4 regions of the Serratia sp. LTN-2 genome follow, and region 3 is predicted to be linked to each of the others. Evidence: predicted binding sites of a transcription regulator. Region 3 holds the regulator's gene; each other region holds the start of a gene.
What was found. The regulator PhoB, encoded in region 3, activates phosphate uptake and scavenging genes when phosphate is short. The targets are predictions, from matches to a motif close to CTGTCATAAAACTGNCNNAT.
Positions count from the first base shown of each region.

Region 1: phoA (alkaline phosphatase) is a predicted target of PhoB. The motif match lies at 2,490-2,509, and genes of this name have one in related genera.
Region 2: AC6BYQ_RS22945 (MIP/aquaporin family protein) is a predicted target of PhoB. The motif match lies at 1,097-1,116, and genes of this name have one in related genera.
Region 4: pstS (phosphate ABC transporter substrate-binding protein PstS) is a predicted target of PhoB. The motif match lies at 2,301-2,320, and genes of this name have one in related genera.

Region 1 is NZ_JCAXDO010000002.1:361,712-366,746, reverse strand. It holds gene AC6BYQ_RS05455 (malate:quinone oxidoreductase) at 1-528, opposite strand, end outside; gene phoA (alkaline phosphatase) at 990-2,417, opposite strand; gene AC6BYQ_RS05445 (glutathione S-transferase N-terminal domain-containing protein) at 2,548-3,255, opposite strand; gene AC6BYQ_RS05440 (ArsR/SmtB family transcription factor) at 3,330-4,013, opposite strand; gene AC6BYQ_RS05435 (cytochrome P450) at 4,094-5,035, shown strand, end outside.
Region 2 is NZ_JCAXDO010000016.1:81,469-86,503, reverse strand. It holds gene rraA (ribonuclease E activity regulator RraA) at 1-464, shown strand, start outside; gene zapB (septal ring assembly protein ZapB) at 525-764, opposite strand; gene AC6BYQ_RS22945 (MIP/aquaporin family protein) at 1,288-2,133, shown strand; gene glpK (glycerol kinase GlpK) at 2,176-3,684, shown strand; gene glpX (class II fructose-bisphosphatase) at 3,812-4,822, shown strand; gene emrD (multidrug efflux MFS transporter EmrD) at 4,853-5,035, opposite strand, start outside.
Region 3 is NZ_JCAXDO010000004.1:144,433-149,467, reverse strand. It holds gene AC6BYQ_RS10610 (PstS family phosphate ABC transporter substrate-binding protein) at 1-566, opposite strand, end outside; gene phoR (phosphate regulon sensor histidine kinase PhoR) at 581-1,897, opposite strand; gene phoB (phosphate response regulator transcription factor PhoB) at 1,922-2,611, opposite strand; gene sbcD (exonuclease subunit SbcD) at 2,827-4,059, shown strand; gene sbcC (exonuclease subunit SbcC) at 4,056-5,035, shown strand, end outside.
Region 4 is NZ_JCAXDO010000006.1:28,469-33,503, forward strand. It holds gene glmU (bifunctional UDP-N-acetylglucosamine diphosphorylase/glucosamine-1-phosphate N-acetyltransferase GlmU) at 1-77, shown strand, start outside; gene glmS (glutamine--fructose-6-phosphate transaminase (isomerizing)) at 230-2,059, shown strand; gene pstS (phosphate ABC transporter substrate-binding protein PstS) at 2,396-3,436, shown strand; gene pstC (phosphate ABC transporter permease PstC) at 3,527-4,483, shown strand; gene pstA (phosphate ABC transporter permease PstA) at 4,485-5,035, shown strand, end outside.

The DNA.
Region 1 (5,035 bases), on a different contig from region 3:
CTTGATTTGCGCAGGATCTTCGGAGTATTCCATGCCGCGGAACAGGGTGCTGTGCTGCAGCGCCGCGTAGCGTTTACGCAGGAAGTTGACGTTGTCGTCGCCCCACACGAAGCTCATGTGCGGCACGCTGTTAATGAAGGATTTCGGATCTTTCAGGACATCGTTTTTCACCTGATAAGACCAGAACTGACGGGAGATTTCGAAAGACTCGTTGACCTTCACCGCCTTGCTGATGTCGATGGTGCCATCGGCTTTTTCCGGCGTGTAGTTCATTTCGCTGAAGGCGGAGTGGCCGGTACCGGCGTTGTTCCAGCCGTTGGAGCTCTCTTCCGCCACGCCGTTCATACGCTCGTACATGTCGATGGTCCAGGTCGGCTCCAGCTCATGCAGATAGGTACCCAAGGTGGCGCTCATGATGCCGCCGCCGATCAACACCACGTCGACGGTTTTATTCTTCTCTTCAGCCGCCGCCTGCTGCGTAACGCTAAACAGGCTGAGACTGAAAATCAGGACGAGTAATTTTCTCATTGAATTAAATCTCTTGTGTGTAAATTCTACTCATTGCAGGTGAAAGAATTTAGCGGGAGTTACCCTGGAAAATAATGAAGCCGATCGCCCGGCGTGAGCCGATAGGCAGCGATAATGCCTTTTTGTTAATAGGGTTTTTAACGAAAAGTGAACTATTGCAGGCCGTCCGGATGCAAATTGATCGGTTCACGTTACTGGCGGGGTATTATTGTTTGCGAGAATGTTAAAAACTACTTTTGTAACTAAAAAAAATGAATATAAGCAAAAAACGGCCGGTTGTTGTCGCAGGAATAAACAGAGAGGGCAGAAGGGCTATATAACCGCGTTATTTCCAAGGGTTAATTGTCGCGCAATTAAACGTTATTTCGTTATCACACAATAATTGCGGTTAAATTGCAAATACGCATCGGTAACCAATAATAAATGGCCGCCATTGCGGGCGGCCAGGATTCGCAAGGCGGTTACTTGATGCCCATCGCATCGCGCATGGTGAAGAACAGATCGGTCTGATCGGTCAGGCCCACCACGTTGGCGGCGTGCGGGCCATAGGCCGCAACGCGCAGCTGGGTGCCGGTGTGCCCCTGCGACTCCTCTTCCGAGTTGCCGTAACTCAGGGTCATCGGCGCGCCGTCTTTGGTGGTCAGCGTCTGGGTCAGGCCCGGCGCTTTGGCGTCGGCGGCGACGATCTGGCTGGAATGCGCGTGGTCGGCGGTGACGATCACCAGCGTGTTGCCGTCGGCGCGGGCGAAGGCCAGCGCTTTTTGCACCGCTTCATCCAAATCGACGGTTTCGCCAATCTGCCCGCATGGGTTGGCGGCGTGATCCTGCTTATCGATCGACGCGCCCTCTACCTGCAGGAAGAAGCCGTTCGGGTTGTCTTTCAGCAGCGCGATCGCTTTTTCGGTCATCGCCGCCAGCGTTGGCGTGGCGGCGGTGCGCGCCGGGTTGTTTTCGCAGGTTACCGCCGGTTTGTCGAGGTTGCCGTGGTAGCTGGCTTTCGGCCCCAGCCAGCGCACCGGCATGTTGCCGTCGGCGAACAGGCCCAGCAGCGGTTTTTGCTGGTTGGCCAGGGTGACGGCCTGCAGTTCATCCGCGTTGCTGACCCACTGATAGCCCTGCGCCGCCGCCTGGTCTTTCAGCGATTTCCCCTGCCATTCGCCGCTTTTCGCCAGCTGGTTGAAGGATTTCGCACCGCCCCCCAGTGTGACGTCGGCGCGGGTTTTCAGCAGCTGTTCGGTGATGGAGCCGCGGCCGCCGTTTTCCAGCGCGTTAGCGGCGCATTTCTCGCTGGTTTCCTCCGGGCCATAGCATTTGCGCGAGGTGACGTGCGACACCAGCGCCGCCGGCGTGGCGTCCTGCAGTTCGGCGGTGGAGACGTTGCCGGTGGCCTTGCCGGCCGCCTTGGCGATCTCCAGCAGCGTCGGCTGGTCTTTGCCGTTCACGTCTACGCCGAGCGCGCCGTTATAGGTTTTCACCCCGGTGGCCCAGGCGGTGGCCGAGGCGGCGGAGTCGGTCACGTAATCCGGCTTGTGGGTTTTCTTGTCCAGCGAGTAATGCGTGTATTGCCCGGTCAGCGGCAGGGCGTCGATGCCCTTGAAGTAACCGCCCGCGCCTTCAGCGTAGTTGCGCGCGGCGGTGATCTCGGAATCCCCCATGCCGTCGCCGATCAGCAGGATCACGTTTTTCGCCGGTTTGTCCGACAGCGACGCCTTCAGCGCGGCGGTCTGATCGCCGGCCAGACGACGGGCGCCACCCGGTTCGACGAGGTTGCCGCGCGCGGCGCGCTCGGTCAGGCCATCGGCATTGGCCGAGGTTTCTGCCGCGAGGGCGGAGGAACAGAGCAGGGCGGACAGCACGGCGCCGGCGATCAGGGATACAGCAGGTTGCATGGGGTAAGCTCCTTGTCGTAATACAACAATGTAAATAACATCAAATTGTTACGTAAGGAGAGTAGAGCAGAGGGATGACAATTTTATGACAGCGAAAATGGGACGACCCGACGGTCATCCCGTTTGGCATTCAGGCTGCGCGCGCCGGGATCGCGAGCCCGCGCTGCACTGCCGGCCGAGCCAGACCGCGCTCCAGCCACTGCGCGACGCGCGGGAAGCTGTTGAACTCTACCAGCTCGCGCGCCTCATAGAAGCCGATCAGATTGCGCACCCAGCCCAGCAGCGAGATATCTGCGATGCTGTAGTCCGCCCCCATGATCCAGTCGCGGCCTTCAAGGCGCGTTTCCAACACGCCGAGCAGGCGTTTCGATTCATTTTTGTAACGCTCCAGCGGCCGCTTGTCTTCATATTCGCGCCCGGCGAATTTGTGGAAGAAACCGAGCTGGCCGAACATCGGGCCGACCGCCGCCATCTGGAAGAATACCCACTGAATGGTTTCGTAACGCTGCGCCGGATCCTGTGGCAGAAAGCGGCCGCTCTTTTCCGCCAGGTAGAGCAGAATAGCGCCGGATTCGAACAGCGGCAGCGGCCGGCCATCGGGGCCGTCGGGATCGATGATAGCCGGGATCTTGCCGTTCGGGTTCAGCGCCAGGAATTCCGGCGTCCAGGTTTCGTTGTTGCCGATGTCGATCAGGTGCGCTTCATAGGGCAGGCCGATCTCTTCGAGCATGATGGACACTTTGACGCCGTTCGGCGTCGGCAGAGAGTAGAGCTGCAGCCGTTCCGGATGCTGAGCCGGCCAGCGTTTGACGATCGGGAATTGGGTGGAATCGAGCATGGAAACTCCTCGGGTTGGCGGGATCGTTTAAGCGTACCCCTTGAGTATTGCAGTAAAACTACCCCGACGCAGAGCTACAGCGTGAGTTCAAAATGTGCGGCCAGCGCTTTTTTACCGGCGTCGGTCAGCTGCAGCTCGCGGCTGTCGAGTTGGCGCAGCATCCAACCGCGTTTGATAAAGGCGTTCAGCAGCGCAGCGCCAAGCGCGCCGCCGAGGTGGACGCGGCGTTCGCTCCAGTCCAGGCAACCGCAGGCGAAACGGCGGCGGGTGGGGGCGGGGGAACAATCGACGCCCAGCCGCGCCAGCGCGGCCTGACCGGCGTCGCTTAAGCGGTAGTCTTCCTCGCCGCTCAACCAGTTCAGCGCATGCAGCCGATCGTGCAGCTTCACCGCTACCTCGCCCGCCATATGGTCGTAGCAGGTGCGGGCATATTGCAGCGAGGTCGGCGTGCTGCTCTTCACCGACGGGCGCGGCACGCCCGTCAGTGCCATCAGGCCTTCCAGCGCGGCGGCCACCGGTTGCCCGGCCAGCCGAAAATAGCGGTAACGCCCCTGTTTGAGGCAGGCGATCAGCCGCTGTTCCAGCAGTTTCGCCAGATGCGCGCTGGCGGTGGAGGGAGCAACCTCGACCGCCGCGCTGAGCTCGGTGGCGGTGTAGGCGCGCCCGTCCATCAACAGGCACAGCATGCGCGCCCGGGTGCGGTCGGCGATGGCGGCGCTGAGCGCCGCTAAACGATCTTCTATCTCGATGTTATGCATACTTCGAGGTTAGACGAAGTATGACGGCGCGTCCATCGCTAGCCTGTGGTTATCGCCATCTGGCTACGAGGGAGAAAGCCATGTCCGTGTGTCCTTATGCCGCCGCGCTCGCCGCCGAGCCGCAGGCCCATTATCGCGCTCTGCCGCCCCTGAGCTGGGATAGCGCGTGGCAATGTTGGGTGGCCGCGGCGCCGCAGCTAGTGAGGGAAGCGCTGCTCAATGCCGATCTCGGCGTGCGGCCGGCCGATGAGCCGGTGCCGGTGGCCTTGCTGGAGACGCCGATGGCGCCGCTGTTCGCCGGGCTGGTGCGGATGCGCGACGGCGAACAGCACCACGCGCTTAAAGCGGCGCTGCAGCGGGCGCTGGCCGTCTGTTCGGATGCCCTGATTCAGCAAACCGCTGCACAATGCGCTGAGTGGTTAGCGCCAAAGGTGCCCGATGCGGCGGCGATCACTCGCTTTAACTACGGATTGCCGCTCTGCAGCCTCGGCGCATTGTTGGGTGTGCCCAGGGCGCAATGGCCATGCCTGATCGACGACGGTCTGGACTTCGTCCGCTGTATCGCACCCGGCAGCACACCGCCGCAGCTGGCGCGGGGTATAGCGGCTGCGCAGCGGCTCAGCGCCCAACTGATGGCGGAGCATGGCGTGCTGCGCAAGGCTTTGGAGCGGGAGATTGGCGATGCCCGGCTTGAGTTGGCCAATGCGCTCGGCCTGCTGTTTCAGGCCTGTGAGGCGACGGCGGGCTGGATCGGACAGGCGTATTGGCTGGCTCGGCAGAACGGTGAAGTGGACATTGCGCTGGATCGGGTACGGGCGCTAACGCCGCCGATCCAAAACACGCGCCGTTTCGTCTTGCGCGAGACGCAGCTTGGCGGTTGCACGCTGCGCGTGGGGGAGACCGTCTTGCTGCTGCTCGGTGCCGACGGCGAACTGGCCTTCGGCGCGGGGGCGCACCGCTGCCCGGGCGAACGTTGGGCGAGGATTATCGCGCGCTGCGGCGTTGCGCATCTGTGTTCGCTG
Region 2 (5,035 bases), on a different contig from region 3:
TTTGCGACATCTATCATGAAGAGGTGAACGTTGTTGAACCTCTGTTCTCCAATTTTGGCGGGCGTACTTCATTTGGCGGGCAGATCACCACGGTGAAATGCTTTGAGGATAACGGCCTGTTGTTCGATCTGCTTGAAGAAAACGGCCGCGGCCGCGTGCTGTTGGTCGACGGCGGCGGTTCGGTTCGCCGGGCGCTGGTCAACGCCGAGTTGGCGCGCCTGGCCGCCCAGAACGAATGGGAAGGCATCGTGGTGTACGGCGCGGTGCGTCAGGTGGACGATCTGGAAGAGCTCGATATCGGCATTCAGGCGATGGCGGCGATCCCGGCGGGAGCCGTGAGCGAAGGCGTGGGCGAAAGCGATATCCGCGTCAACTTCGGTGGTGTCACCTTCTTCTCCGGCGACCATCTGTATGCCGACAACACCGGCATCATCCTCTCCGAAGACCCGCTCGACATCGAGTGATTTTCGGTCATGAAAAAGGGCGCCTGAGGCGCCCTTTTCGTTGCTGCATGGCGTGAGGAATCAGACCTCTTCCATCTTGCCCAGCAGCGCGCGCAGGCGATCTTGCCATACGTGCTGTTCTTCTTTCAGCTGTTGGTTTTCGCGCACCAACGCTTCGTGGTTGCCGGAGGCAGCCTGAACTTCCTGCGACAGAGAGTTGTTTTTGTCTTTCAGCTCTTCAATTTCCATCTGCAACAGAGTGATGGTATCAATCGCCTGCTGTACTTTTGCTTCCAGTTTCTCAAATACTTCAAATGACATGCTTCAGTCCCCTCATGATAGCAAGGCGTACATCTATAAGTAGCGGCCGCAACGTCGGCTGCAGCGACTGCGAATATTGCATCGCGCTCAGTGACGCGCGCCGTTACGGAAGGCGCGCAGTCTCGATTCGTTAAAAACGATTGTAAGTAGCCAGTCTCCGCCTGTCTAGCAACATACCGGATCATCGCGCAGTCTGTTGCAATTTTCCTGCCCCCGCCATCAGCAAAAACTGAAAATCCCCGCCGCCGTCGCCGCGAGTTGTTAACAACCCTCGCCAAACCACTGGTCAGATCACACTTTTATGGCTCAGAAAGAACACTAAACGACGCGAAATCGCTCAATTTTATGACGCGCCACACACATTTTGATTTCGCTATTTCTCGTTTATGTTCGTTAACGATAAATTTACATCACGTCCTTATTCAATAATTGGACGAGATGAAAAAAACTGTGCCCATAGGCCGGATGTATACCCAACTGAGCCTATAAACCAACAACCGCCGTTTTGCAGGACACCAACATTATGAGCCAAACCACCAGTCCGACATTAAAAGGCCAGTGCATCGCCGAGTTCCTCGGCACGGCGCTGCTGATCTTCTTTGGCGTAGGCTGCGTTGCCGCACTGAAGCTGGCGGGCGCCAGCTTCGGCCAGTGGGAAATCAGCATCATTTGGGGCCTGGGCGTCGCCATGGCCATCTACCTGACCGCCGCCATTTCCGGCGCGCATCTCAACCCGGCGGTCACCCTCGCGCTGTGGCTGTTCGCCTGCTTCGACGGACGCAAAGTGGTGCCATACATCATTGCGCAAGTCGCCGGCGCCTTCTGCGCCGCCGCGCTGGTCTACGGGTTGTACTACAACCTGTTCTTCGACTTCGAAGCGGCTCACCATATGGTGCGCGGCAGCAACGAAAGCCTGGAACTGGCCGGCATCTTCTCAACCTACCCTAACGCGCACATCTCCGTCGGCCAGGCCTTCCTGGTGGAAACGGTGATCGCCGCCATTCTGATGTGCCTGATCCTGGCGCTGACCGACGACGGCAACGGCATTCCGCGCGGCCCGCTGGCGCCGCTGCTGATCGGTATTCTGATTGCCGTGATCGGCGCCTCCATGGGACCATTGACCGGCTTTGCGTTGAACCCGGCGCGTGACTTCGGGCCAAAACTGTTCGCCTACCTGGCCGGCTGGGGCAAAGTCGCCTTCACCGGCGCACGCGACATCCCGTACTTCCTGGTGCCGATCTTCGCGCCTATCGTCGGCTGCGGCCTGGGCGCCTTCGGTTACCGCGCGCTGATTGGCCGCCACCTGCCGTGCGACGTCTGTGTGACGGAAGAAGAGTCCGACGCCAAGGCTCAGCAGCGTAAAGCGTGATTGGTGCAGTTTTAAACGGTTAACAACAGCAGGATAATTACCATGACTGTAGAAAAAAAATACATTGTCGCACTCGACCAAGGGACCACCAGCTCACGCGCCGTCGTGCTCGATCACGACGCCAACATCGTTGCGGTATCGCAGCGCGAATTCCCGCAGATCTACCCAAAAGCCGGCTGGGTTGAGCACGACCCGATGGAGATCTGGGCGTCGCAAAGCTCGACGCTGGTAGAAGTGCTGGCGAAGGCCGACATCAGTTCCGATCAGATTGCCGGCATCGGCATCACCAACCAGCGCGAAACCACCATCGTCTGGGAAAAAGAGACCGGCAAGCCTATCTATAACGCCATCGTCTGGCAGTGCCGCCGCACCGCCGACATCTGCGAGAAGCTCAAGCGCGACGGCCTGGAAGAGTACATCCGTCACAACACCGGCCTGGTGGTTGACCCGTACTTCTCCGGCACCAAGGTGAAGTGGATCCTGGACAACGTCGAAGGCGCCCGCGAACGCGCCAAGCGCGGCGAACTGCTGTTCGGCACCGTCGACACCTGGCTGGTGTGGAAGATGACCCAAGGACGCGTGCACGTTACCGATTACACCAACGCCTCACGCACCATGATGTTCAACATCCACGAGCTGGACTGGGACGAGCGCATGCTGGAAGTGCTGGATATCCCGCGCGCCATGCTGCCGAAAGTCCGTCCTTCCTCAGAAGTGTACGGCCAGACCAACATCGGCGGTAAAGGCGGCACGCGTATTCCTATCGCCGGTATCGCCGGTGACCAGCAGGCAGCGCTGTACGGCCAGCTGTGCGTTCAACCGGGCATGGCGAAGAACACCTACGGCACCGGCTGCTTCCTGCTGATGAACACCGGCAAAGAAGCGGTGCGCTCGAAAAATGGCCTGCTGACCACCATCGCCTGCGGCCCGCGCGGCGAAGTGAACTATGCGCTGGAAGGCGCGGTGTTCATCGGCGGTGCGTCCATCCAGTGGCTGCGCGACGAGCTGAAACTGATCAGCGACGCCGCCGACTCCGAATACTTCGCCACCAAGGTGAAAGACAGCAACGGCGTCTATGTGGTGCCGGCCTTCACCGGCCTGGGCGCGCCCTACTGGGATCCGTATGCCCGTGGCGCCATCTTCGGTCTGACCCGTGGCGCCAACAGCAACCACATCATCCGCGCCACGCTGGAATCCATCGCCTTCCAGACCCGCGACGTGCTGGACGCGATGCAAGCCGACGCCAACACCCGCCTGCAATCGCTGCGCGTGGACGGCGGCGCGGTCGCCAACAACTTCCTGATGCAGTTCCAGTCCGATATCCTCGGCACCCGCGTAGAGCGCCCTGAAGTGCGTGAATCGACGGCGCTGGGCGCGGCGTTCCTGGCGGGCCTGGCCATCGGCTACTGGAACGATCTGGATGAGGTGAAGAGCAAAGCGGTGATTGAGCGCGAATTCCGCCCAAGCATCGAAACCACCGAACGCAACTACCGTTACAGCGGCTGGAAAAAAGCGGTGGCTCGCGCTCAGGCGTGGGAAGATCACGAGTAATCCCGCTTCCGTTGCCCTCCAACAAGTGCTGCCTGCGGGCGGCGCTTTTTTTTGCCCCGCCCCGCCGCCGCCGCGCTGTGATAAACTTTGCCGATATTTTCTTCCCTTTCTCACAGACAGGTTTGCCATGAAACGTGAATTAGCCATCGAATTTTCCCGCGTTACCGAAGCCGCCGCGCTGGCGGGCTACAAATGGCTGGGACGCGGCGACAAGAACGCCGCCGACGGCGCGGCGGTCCACGCCATGCGCATCATGCTCAACAAAGTGGATATCGATGGCCGCATCGTGATCGGCGAAGGTGAAATCGACGAAGCGCCGATGCTGTATATCGGCGAGCAGGTCGGCACCGGCCAGGGCGACGCGGTGGACATCGCGGTCGATCCGATCGAAGGCACCCGCATGACCGCCATGGGCCAGTCCAACGCGCTGGCGGTCTTGGCGGTGGGCGATCGCGGCACCTTCCTGCACGCGCCGGACATGTACATGGAGAAACTGGTGGTTGGCCCGGCGGCGCGCGGCGCCATCGATATCAACCTGCCGCTGGCGGAGAACCTGCAGAACGTCGCCGCGCGGCTGGGTAAACCCTTGTCGCAGCTGACGGTGATCGTGTTGGCCAAACCGCGCCACGACGGCGTCATCGCGCAGATGCAGCAGTTGGGGGTGCGGGTGTTCGCCATTCCTGACGGCGACGTGGCGGCCTCCATTCTCACCTGCATGCCGGAAAGCGAGGTCGATGTGATGTACGGCATCGGCGGCGCGCCGGAAGGGGTGATCTCCGCCGCGGTGATCCGCGCGCTGGACGGCGACATGCAGGCGCGTTTGCTGCCGCGCCATGAAGTGAAAGGCGACAGCACCGAAAACCGCCGCATCGGCGAACAGGAGCTGGCGCGCTGTCGGGAGATGGGCATCGAAGCCGGTCAGGCGCTGCGTCTGGATCAAATGGCGCGCAACGACAACGTGATCTTCTCCGCCACCGGCATCACCAAAGGCGATCTGCTGGAAGGCATCAGCCGCAAAGGCAACATGGCCACCACCGAAACCCTGTTGATCCGCGGTAAATCGCGCACCATCCGCCGTATTCGTTCAACCCACTATCTGGATCGCAAAGACCCGGCGCTGCACGAATTTCTGCTGTAACGAAACAGGGCGCCGAATGGCGCCCTGTGGTTATGCGGTATGACCCTGATGCTGCATCCGGTTGGACAGCGGCCACCAGCACAGCAGGATCAACAGCGCCATGGCGAACATCAGCAGCCCGAGGCTGAACTGCCCGGTTTGCGGCAACATGGCGGACAGCCAGGTCGCCAGACCAGACCCCATGTTCTGCATGCCGCCCACCAGCGCGCCCGC
Region 3 (5,035 bases):
TCACCGCCGCACAGCGCGCGCAGTTTGAAATAGCCGTAGGTGCCGGAAGCCGAGTTGCGGCCAAAGCGTTGCAGCGAGCGCGTCGCCCAGTCGCCGCTCAGACCCAGTTCGCCCCAGCGCGTCAGCGGCTGGCTTTCACCGCAGCGCCGGGTGGCGGAGAAAATACGATCGAGCTGCTGCAAATTGAGGCCGCGCAGCGGATTGTCCTGATGCACCAACACCACCAGCGCATCCACCGCCACCGGCACCGCCAGCGGCGCATAGCCGTAACGATGTTCGAACGCCGAAACCTCGGCCGCCTTCATCGGCCGGCTCATCGGGCCCAGCTGCGCGGCGCCCGCCGCCAACGCGGTCGGCGCGGTCGACGAACCGGCGGCCTGGATCTGCAGATTAACGTTGGGATAATGCTGGCTGAAGTCCTGCGCCCACAGCGCCATCAGGTTCGCCAGGGTGTCGGAGCCGACGCTGGACAGATTGCCCGCCAGCATGCCGTCGGGCTGCGCCAGCGCGCCACGTCCGGCCAGCAGCGCCAGGCAAAGCAACAGCCCTCGGGTGATTCGGGTCATACCGGTGTCTCGCGTTAATTTTTCACCGCATTCTCTGATAAAGCGGCCGGAACAATCAACCGGTTGGGTAAGGTAAAGATAAAGCGGGTGCCGATCCCCGGTTCGCTGAGGATCTCCAGCCGCGCGTCGTGATGGCTGAGCGCGTGTTTGACGATCGCCAGCCCCAGCCCGCTGCCGCCGGTCTGGCGCGAACGGGCCTTGTCGACGCGATAAAAACGCTCGGTCAGGCGCGGAAGGTGCTCGGCGGCGATGCCCGGCCCGTTGTCGCTGACCTGGAACTGCGCACCATGTGCCGTCTGCTGCCAGCTGACTTCGATATGGGTGCCCTTCGGCGTGTGGTTGACCGCGTTGTATACCAGGTTAGACACCGCGCTGCGCAACTGGTCTTCATTGCCGAACACTTTGAGCTGTTCGTTCACCCGGAAAGCGATCTCGTGATTACCGCCGCTCAGCGATTGCGCCTCGCGCTGCAACACCCGCAGCATCAGCGGGATATCCACCCGTTCGTTCATGTCGACATTGGGCGCCGCCTCGATGCGCGACAGCGTCAGCAGCTGTTTGACCAGCCCGTCCATCCGGCGGGTCTGCTCTTGCATGGTGCTCAGCGCCTTGCTGCGCAGCGATCCGTCCTGCTCTTCGTCGCCCATCATTTCCAGGTAGCCCTGCAGCACCGTCAACGGCGTGCGCAGCTCATGGCTGACGTTGGCGAAGAAGTTGCGCCGCGCCCCTTCCAGCTGGCGCATCTGGGTGACGTCGCGCGCCACCATCAGCAGTTGCCCTTCGGAATAGGGCATCACGCGGAATTCGACGTAATGTTCGTTGTTCAACTGCAGCGTCAGCGGGCGCGAAAACTCCTGCTGTTGCAAATAGTGGCTGAACTCCGGATAACGCAGCAGGTTGAGGATGTGCTGGCCGTTGTCTTCCGGCCAGCGGAAGCCGAGCAGATGCTGCGCCAGACCGTTGCACCAGAAGATATTGCCTTCGACGGTGGTCATCACCACCGCGTCAGGCAGCGATTCGGCCCCGCTGCGAAAGCGCTTGATCAGCAGCGCCAGCTCGCGGCGGCGGCGGCGGTTGCGCTGCTGCATCTGATACAGGCCATAGAACAACGGCTCCCAGCTCCAGCGGCCGGGCGGCGGCGTCATGCTGCGGTCGATCCACAGCCAATGGGAGAGTTTGAGCTGGTTGTAGAAATTCCACACCAGCGCAGCCAGCGCAGAGGCCAGCAGGAACCAGGGCAGATAACCGAAAATCAGCCCCAGCAGTAAGGCGGGCAGACAAAAAAGAGCCAGCTCCAGAGCCAGCCTCTTCCACGACAGACGTTCTAACACGGCATATTCTCCAGCGCGGCGCGATCAGTAGCGCGTTGAGAACCGGTAGCCGGTGCCCCGAACGGTTTGAACCATTTTATCATGCCCACTGGTTTCTAACGCCTTGCGGAGCCGACGGATATGCACGTCAACGGTACGGTCTTCCACATAAACGTTAGTGCCCCAGACGTGATTAAGCAACTGCTCGCGGCTATAAACCCGCTCCGGGTGGGTCATAAAGAAGTGCAGCAGCTTGAACTCGGTCGGCCCCATGTCCAGCGCCTGATCGTTCGCCATCACGCGGTGGGAGGACGGATCCAGGCTCAGTCCTTGCATTTCAATCACTTCTTCCACCGCCATCGGTGAAATACGGCGCATGACCGCTTTGATGCGTGCCACCAGCTCCTTGGGCGAGAACGGCTTGGTGATGTAATCATCCGCCCCCACTTCCAGGCCGCGCACCCGGTCTTCCTCTTCGCCGCGCGCGGTCAACATCATCACCGGGATATCGCGGGTCAGCGCTTCGCGCTTCATATGCTTGATAAACTGAATGCCGGAACCGCCGGGCAGCATCCAATCGAGCAACACCAAATCAGGGAACGGCTCAGACAGGCGCGTCACGGCGCTGTCATAATCCTCGGCTTCCAACGGTTGGTAACCATTCTGTTCCAACACAAAGCACACCATCTCACGGATCGGCGCTTCGTCTTCCACCACCAGTATGCGTCTTGCCATCGTCAATCCTGCCAATGTGTTAGCGACTTTGCGGGCGCCATTATGCGTCAGTTTTGTGACACTTTTATGAAAAAAAGCGGCTGTTATAGGCAGTAAGCATAGCGATTATTTCCCATAGTAAAGAAAAATCATTCCGCTGCCCTCGCCATTGCGCCGGGACAGCCGGCGCCGCGGCCTTTATAATCATCGCCATTACCTTTGCACCCGGGAGTGTCATGCGCCTGATCCACACCTCTGACTGGCACCTTGGCCAGTACTTTTTCACCAAAAGCCGCGCCGCCGAGCACCAGGCTTTTCTGAACTGGCTGATCGAACAGGTAGAGCAGCAGCAGGTGGATGCGCTGATCGTCGCCGGGGATCTGTTCGATACCGGCTCGCCGCCCAGCTACGCCCGCGAACTGTACAACCGCTTCGTGGTGGAACTGCAGCACACCGGCTGCCAACTGGTGGTGCTGGGCGGCAACCACGATTCGGTGGCGACGCTGAACGAATCGCGTGAACTGCTCTCCTGCCTGAACACCACGGTGATCGCGAGCGCGCAAGGCGCCCCCGAACAGCAGATCCTGGTGCTGAACCGGCGCGACGGCCAGCCGGGCGCGGTGCTGTGCACCATCCCGTTCTTGCGGCCACGCGATCTGCTCACCAGCCGCGCCGGCGAATCCGGCGCGCAGAAACAGCAGGCGTTACAGGAAGCCATCGCCGAACATTACCAAACGCTGTATCAGGCGGCCTGCGAGCGCCGCGACCAATTGGGCCTGCCGCTGCCGATCGTCGCCACCGGCCACCTGACCACCGTCGGCGTCACCACCTCCGACTCGGTGCGCGACATCTATATCGGCACCCTCGACGCCTTTCCGGCGCAGGCCTTTCCTCCCGCCGACTATATCGCGTTGGGCCACATCCACCGCGCGCAGAACGTCGCCAAATCGGAGCACATTCGCTATAGCGGCTCGCCGATCCCGCTCAGCTTCGATGAACTGGGCAAAGCCAAAAGCGTCTTTATGGTCGATTTCGCCGACGGCGCTTTGCAGCAGGTGGAAGCGTTAACGATCCCGCAGTTTCAGCCCATGCAGCTGATCAAAGGCGATCTGGCCGAGATCGAACGGCAGCTGCGGCAGTTTGCCGATTATGACGGTGAGCTGCCGGTGTGGCTGGATATCGAAGTGGCGACGCAGGACTACCTCAGCGACATCCAGCGCCGCATTCAGCTGCTGGCGGACGAGCTACCGGTGGAAGTGGTGCTGCTGCGGCGCAGCAAAGAACAGCGCCGCCAGGCGATCGCACAGCAGGATAAGGAAACGCTCAACGAACTGAGCGTCAATGAAGTGTTCGAGCGGCGCCTGGCGCAGGAGATTGAGCTGCCCGAAACGCGCCAACAGCGGATGCGCCAAATGTTCCGCCAGGTGGTCGAGGCGGTGCAGCACAACGCCGAGGAGAACAACCCATGAAAATCCTCAGCCTGCGCTTAAAAAACCTCAACTCGCTGCAGGGCGAATGGAAGATTGACTTCACCGCCGAGCCGTTCGCCAGCAACGGTCTGTTCGCCATTACCGGCCCGACCGGCGCGGGCAAAACCACCCTGCTGGACGCCATCTGCCTGGCGCTATACCACCAGACGCCGCGCCTCAACGTCACGCCAAGCCAGAATGAACTGATGACCCGCCATACCGCCGAATCGTTGGCGGAAGTCGAGTTCGAGGTCAAGGGCGTCGGCTATCGCGCCTTCTGGAGTCAGCGCCGCGCCAAAAACGCGCCGGACGGCAACCTGCAGGCGCCGAAAGTCGAACTGGCGCGCCGCGAAGACGGCAAGATCCTGGCGGACAAAGTGCGCGACAAGCTGGAGATCACCGCCGCCATCACCGGGCTGGACTTCGGCCGCTTCACCAAGTCGATGATGCTGTCTCAGGGGCAGTTCGCCGCCTTCCTCAACGCCGACGCCAACGATCGCGCCGAGCTGTTGGAAGAACTGACCGGCACCGAAATCTACGGGCGATTGTCCGAACAGGTGTTCGAATCCCACAAACAGGCCAAAACCGATCTGGATGGGCTGCATCAGCGCGCCAGCGGTATCGAGCTGCTGAACGACGAACAGCGCCACTCCCTGGCCGAACAGCTGACGGCGCTGAGCGAGCAGGAAAGCGCTCTCGGCGAGCAAACCCGGCAACAGCAACAGGCGCTGAGCTGGTTACAACAATGGCAGCGATTCCGGCAACAGCAAAACGAGGGGCGGCAACGGTTGGAAAACGCCCAGCGCGAGCAGGCCGAGGCCGCCCCACAGCTTCACCGGCTGGCGCTCAGCGAACCGGCCGAAAAATTGCGGCCGCTGCGCGGCGAACGCGATCGCTGCCGCGCCGAGCTGCAGACGATACAGCAGCAAGCGGCCCTGCTGACGCAGCAGCAGGAACAGCAGTCGGCGCAGCTGGC
Region 4 (5,035 bases), on a different contig from region 3:
AGAACGAACTGGTGCTGAGCCGCGTCAAGCAGGTGCACATTCAGGGCTGGCAACGTCCGGTGAAGAAGAAGTCATAGTGTGTTTTGCGTTGGGCTCCGTTCACGAGCCCAATACAAAACATAATAATCCCCACCATCTACAGGCTCGGGGCTGCACGGTAAAAACCGGCAAAAATCAGGTCAAGGCATCGAAAACGCCCATGAAGGGCGTTCATTAGGAATATAACTGAATGTGTGGAATTGTAGGCGCAGTAGCGCAACGTGATATCGCAGAAATTCTGTTGGAAGGTTTACGTCGTCTCGAGTACCGCGGTTACGACTCCGCCGGTCTGGCGGTGGTTGATGAGCAAGGCAACGTCAGTCGCCTGCGTCGCGTAGGCAAGGTGCAAAAACTGGCCGAAGCGGCGGAGCAGACCGATCTGCACGGCGGTACCGGCATCGCTCACACCCGTTGGGCAACGCACGGTGAACCGACCGAAGCGAACGCGCACCCGCATGTTTCCGATTACATTACCGTGGTGCATAACGGCATCATCGAAAACCACGAACCGCTGCGCGAACTGCTGATCGAACGCGGTTACCGCTTCAGTTCTGAAACCGATACCGAAGTGATCGCCCATCTGGTGCACTGGGAACAGCTGCAGGGCGGTACGCTGCTGGAAGTGGTTCAGCGTGTGATCCCGCAGCTGCGCGGTGCCTACGGCACCGTGGTGATGGACAGCCGCGATCCGAGCGTGCTGGTCGCTGCGCGCTCCGGCAGCCCGCTGGTTATCGGCCGCGGCGTCGGGGAAAACTTCATCGCTTCCGATCAGCTGGCGCTGCTGCCGGTGACTCGCCGCTTCATCTTCCTGGAAGAGGGCGACGTGGTGGAAGTAACTCGCCGCACCGTCAACATCTTCGACAAGCAGGGCAACGCCATCGAGCGCCCTGAGATCGAATCCCAGGTGCAGTATGACGCCGGCGACAAAGGCGCTTACCGCCACTACATGCAAAAAGAGATCTACGAACAGCCGCTGGCGCTGAAAAACACCCTGGAAGGGCGCTTCAGCCATGGCCAAATCAACCTGAGCGAGCTGGGCCCACACGCCGACGAGTTGCTGGCCAAGGTGCAGCACGTGCAGATCATCGCCTGCGGGACGTCTTACCACTCCGGCATGGTGGCGCGTTACTGGTTCGAAGCGCTGGCCGGCGTGCCGTGCGACGTCGAGATCGCGTCCGAATTCCGTTACCGCAAATCGGCAGTGCGTCCGGGCAGCCTGATCATCACCCTGTCGCAGTCCGGCGAAACCGCCGACACCCTGGCGGCGCTGCGTCTGTCCAAAGAGCTGGGCTATCTCGGTTCGCTGGCCGTTTGTAACGTTGCCGGCTCTTCGCTGGTGCGCGAATCCGATCTGGCGCTGATGACCAAAGCCGGTACGGAAATTGGCGTCGCCTCAACCAAAGCCTTCACCACTCAGCTTACCGTGCTGTTGATGCTGGTGGCGCGCCTGGGCCGCCTGAAAGGCATGGCGGAAAGCGTGGAGCAAGAGATCGTGCACGGCTTGCAGGCGCTGCCGGCGCGTATCGAGCAAATGCTGTCGATGGATAAACAGATCGAAGCGCTGGCGGAAGGTTTCTCCGACAAGCACCATGCGCTGTTCCTCGGCCGCGGCGATCAGTATCCGATCGCCATGGAAGGGGCGCTGAAGCTGAAAGAGATCTCCTATATTCATGCCGAAGCTTATGCGGCGGGCGAGTTGAAACACGGCCCACTGGCGCTGATCGATGCCGATATGCCGGTGATCGTCGTGGCGCCGAACAACGAACTGCTGGAAAAGCTGAAGTCCAACATTGAAGAAGTGCGCGCGCGCGGCGGTCAGCTGTACGTGTTCGCCGATCAGGACGCCGGTTTCGTCAGCAGCGAAGGCATGACCATCATTCCTCTGCCGCACGTCGAGGAAATCGTGGCGCCTATCTTCTACACCGTGCCGTTGCAGCTGCTGTCTTACCACGTGGCGCTGATCAAAGGCACCGACGTTGACCAGCCGCGTAACCTGGCGAAGTCTGTCACCGTAGAGTAATTTGCCGCAGGTAAACTGCAAAAGCCGGCCTTCGCGCCGGCTTTTTTCATGAGCAGCGTAAAAGATGACGGCGAGGTTGATTCGGCGATAAAGGTTGTCATATTCAAGCGGATAGGTCGCGCCAAAACGGTTTTTTTATTGTTTGGCAATTGCGCTGTTTTTAATCTAACGAATTGATTTGTAAGTAAACAAACACCACCCAGATAGGCTGTAATATAACTGTCATATTGCGTACATTTTTCTGTCACCAAACTGTCCTATTTTCCCTCCTGCAGCAATACTTACTCTGATTAAAACGACTCGAAGTCGATTTTAAATATCCCATTAGGAGGGATTATGAAACTGATGCGTACCACCGTCGCCAGTATTGTGGCAGCGACCTTCTCCCTGACCGCCGTGTCCGCGTTCGCTGCTGCCAGCCTGACCGGTGCAGGTGCGACATTCCCCGCTCCGGTTTACGCCAAGTGGGCAGATTCTTATCAGAAAGAAACCGGCAATAAAGTTAACTATCAGGGCATCGGCTCCTCTGGCGGCGTGAAGCAAATCGTGGCCAACACCGTTGACTTTGGCGCCTCCGACGCCCCGCTGTCTGACGACAAGCTGGCGGCCGATGGCCTGTTCCAGTTCCCGACCGTGATCGGCGGCGTGGTGCTGGCCGTGAATATCCCGGGCATCAAATCCGGCGAACTGACTCTGGACGGTAAAACCCTGGGTGATATCTACCTGGGCAACGTCAAAAAATGGAACGATCCGGCTATCACCAAGCTGAACCCTGGCGTGAAACTGCCTGACCAGAACATCGCCGTGGTGCGCCGCGCCGACGGTTCCGGCACCTCGTTCGTGTTCACCAGCTACCTGTCCAAGGCCAACGCGCAGTGGAAAGAGAAGATTGGTGCCGGTTCTACCGTTAACTGGCCGACCGGTCTGGGCGGCAAAGGCAACGACGGCATCGCCGCCTTCGTTCAGCGTCTGCCTGGCTCTATCGGCTATGTAGAATACGCGTACGCCAAGCAGAACAACCTGGCTTACACCAAGCTGATTTCCGCCGACGGCAAGCCGGTCAGCCCGACCGAAGAGAGCTTCAGCAACGCCGCCAAAGGCGCGGATTGGAGCAAAACCTTCGCTCAGGATCTGACCGATCAGAAAGGCGACAACGTGTGGCCAATCACCTCCACCACCTTCATTCTGGTGCACAAAGAGCAGAAAAATCCTGCTCAGGGTGCCGAAGTGCTGAAGTTCTTCGACTGGGCCTACAAAACCGGCGGCAAACAGGCTAACGAGCTGGATTACGCCACCCTGCCGAAAGAAGTGGTTGAGCAGGTGCGTGCAGCCTGGAAAACCAACGTAAAAGACAGTTCAGGTAAAGCGCTGTACTAACAACGCAGGGGCGCGGGTTCGCCGCGCCCCACAAGTTCTTCAGGCTCCAATCCCGGTTGGGGCTGCCAGGGTTCAAACAGAGAGTAATCTATGGCTGAGTACAAGCCGACCATCAAAGCACCGGGCAAAAACGGTGACATCATTTTCAGCGCGCTGGTGAGACTGGCTGCGCTGATTACCCTATTGTTGCTGGGCGGCATCATCGTTTCGCTGATCTTCGCCTCCTGGCCAAGCATGCAGAAATTCGGCTTCGCTTTCCTGTGGACCAAAGAGTGGGATGCGCCGGCGGAGCAGTTCGGCGCGCTGGTGCCGATCTACGGCACCGTGGTCACCTCGCTTATCGCGCTGATCATCGCCGTGCCGGTCAGTTTCGGCATCGCGCTGTTCCTGACCGAACTGGCGCCGAACTGGTTGAAGCGGCCGCTGGGCATCGCCATTGAGCTGTTGGCGGCCATTCCGAGCATCGTCTACGGCATGTGGGGCCTGTTCGTGTTCGCCCCGCTGTTCGCCGAATATTTCCAGACGCCGGTGGGCGAAGTGCTGTCGGGCATTCCGATCGTCGGCGAGCTGTTCTCCGGCCCGGCCTTCGGCATCGGCATCCTGGCCGCCGGGGTGATCCTGGCTATCATGATCATTCCTTACATCGCCGCGGTGATGCGCGACGTGTTCGAACAGACCCCGGTGATGATGAAAGAGTCGGCCTACGGCATCGGCTGCACCACCTGGGAAGTCATCTGGCGCATCGTGCTGCCGTTCACCAAAAACGGCGTTATCGGCGGCGTAATGCTGGGCCTGGGCCGCGCGCTGGGGGAAACCATGGCGGTGACCTTTATCATCGGCAACACCTACCAGCTCGACAGCGCTTCGCTGTATATGCCGGGCAACAGCATCACCTCGGCGCTGGCCAACGAATTCGCCGAAGCCGAGTCCGGCGTGCACACCGCCGCGTTGATGGAGCTGGGCCTGATTCTGTTTGTTATCACCTTTATCGTGCTGGCGCTGTCGAAACTGATGATCATGCGTCTGGCCAAGAATGAGGGGCGTTAACATGGCGACGATGGATATGCAAAACGCAGTCGTGCTGGCGGAAAGCCGCCGCAAAATGCAGGCCTGGCGCCGGCAGAAAAACCGCCTCGCGCTGTTCTTGTCGATGGCGACCATGGCGTTCGGGTTGTTCTGGCTGATCTGGATCCTGATTGCCACCGTCACCAAAGGCTTCGACGGCATGTCGCTGGCGCTGTTCACCGAGATGACCCCGCCACCGAACACCGCGGGCGGCGGCCTGGCCAACGCCATCGCCGGCAGCGGCCTGCTGATCCTGTGGGCGACCATCTTCGGTACGCCGCTCGGCATCATGGCCGGCATCTATCTGGCGGAATACGGCCGCAAATCCTGGCTGGCGGAAGTGATCCGCTTTATCAACGACATTCTGCTGTCCGCACCGTCGATCGTGGTGGGCCTGTTCGTTTACACCATCGTGGTGGCGAAGATGGAACACTTCTCCGGCTGGGCCGGCATCGTGGCGCTGGCGCTGCTGCAGGTGCCGATCGTCATTCGCACCACCGAGAACATGCTGAAGCTGGTACCGGATACGCTGCG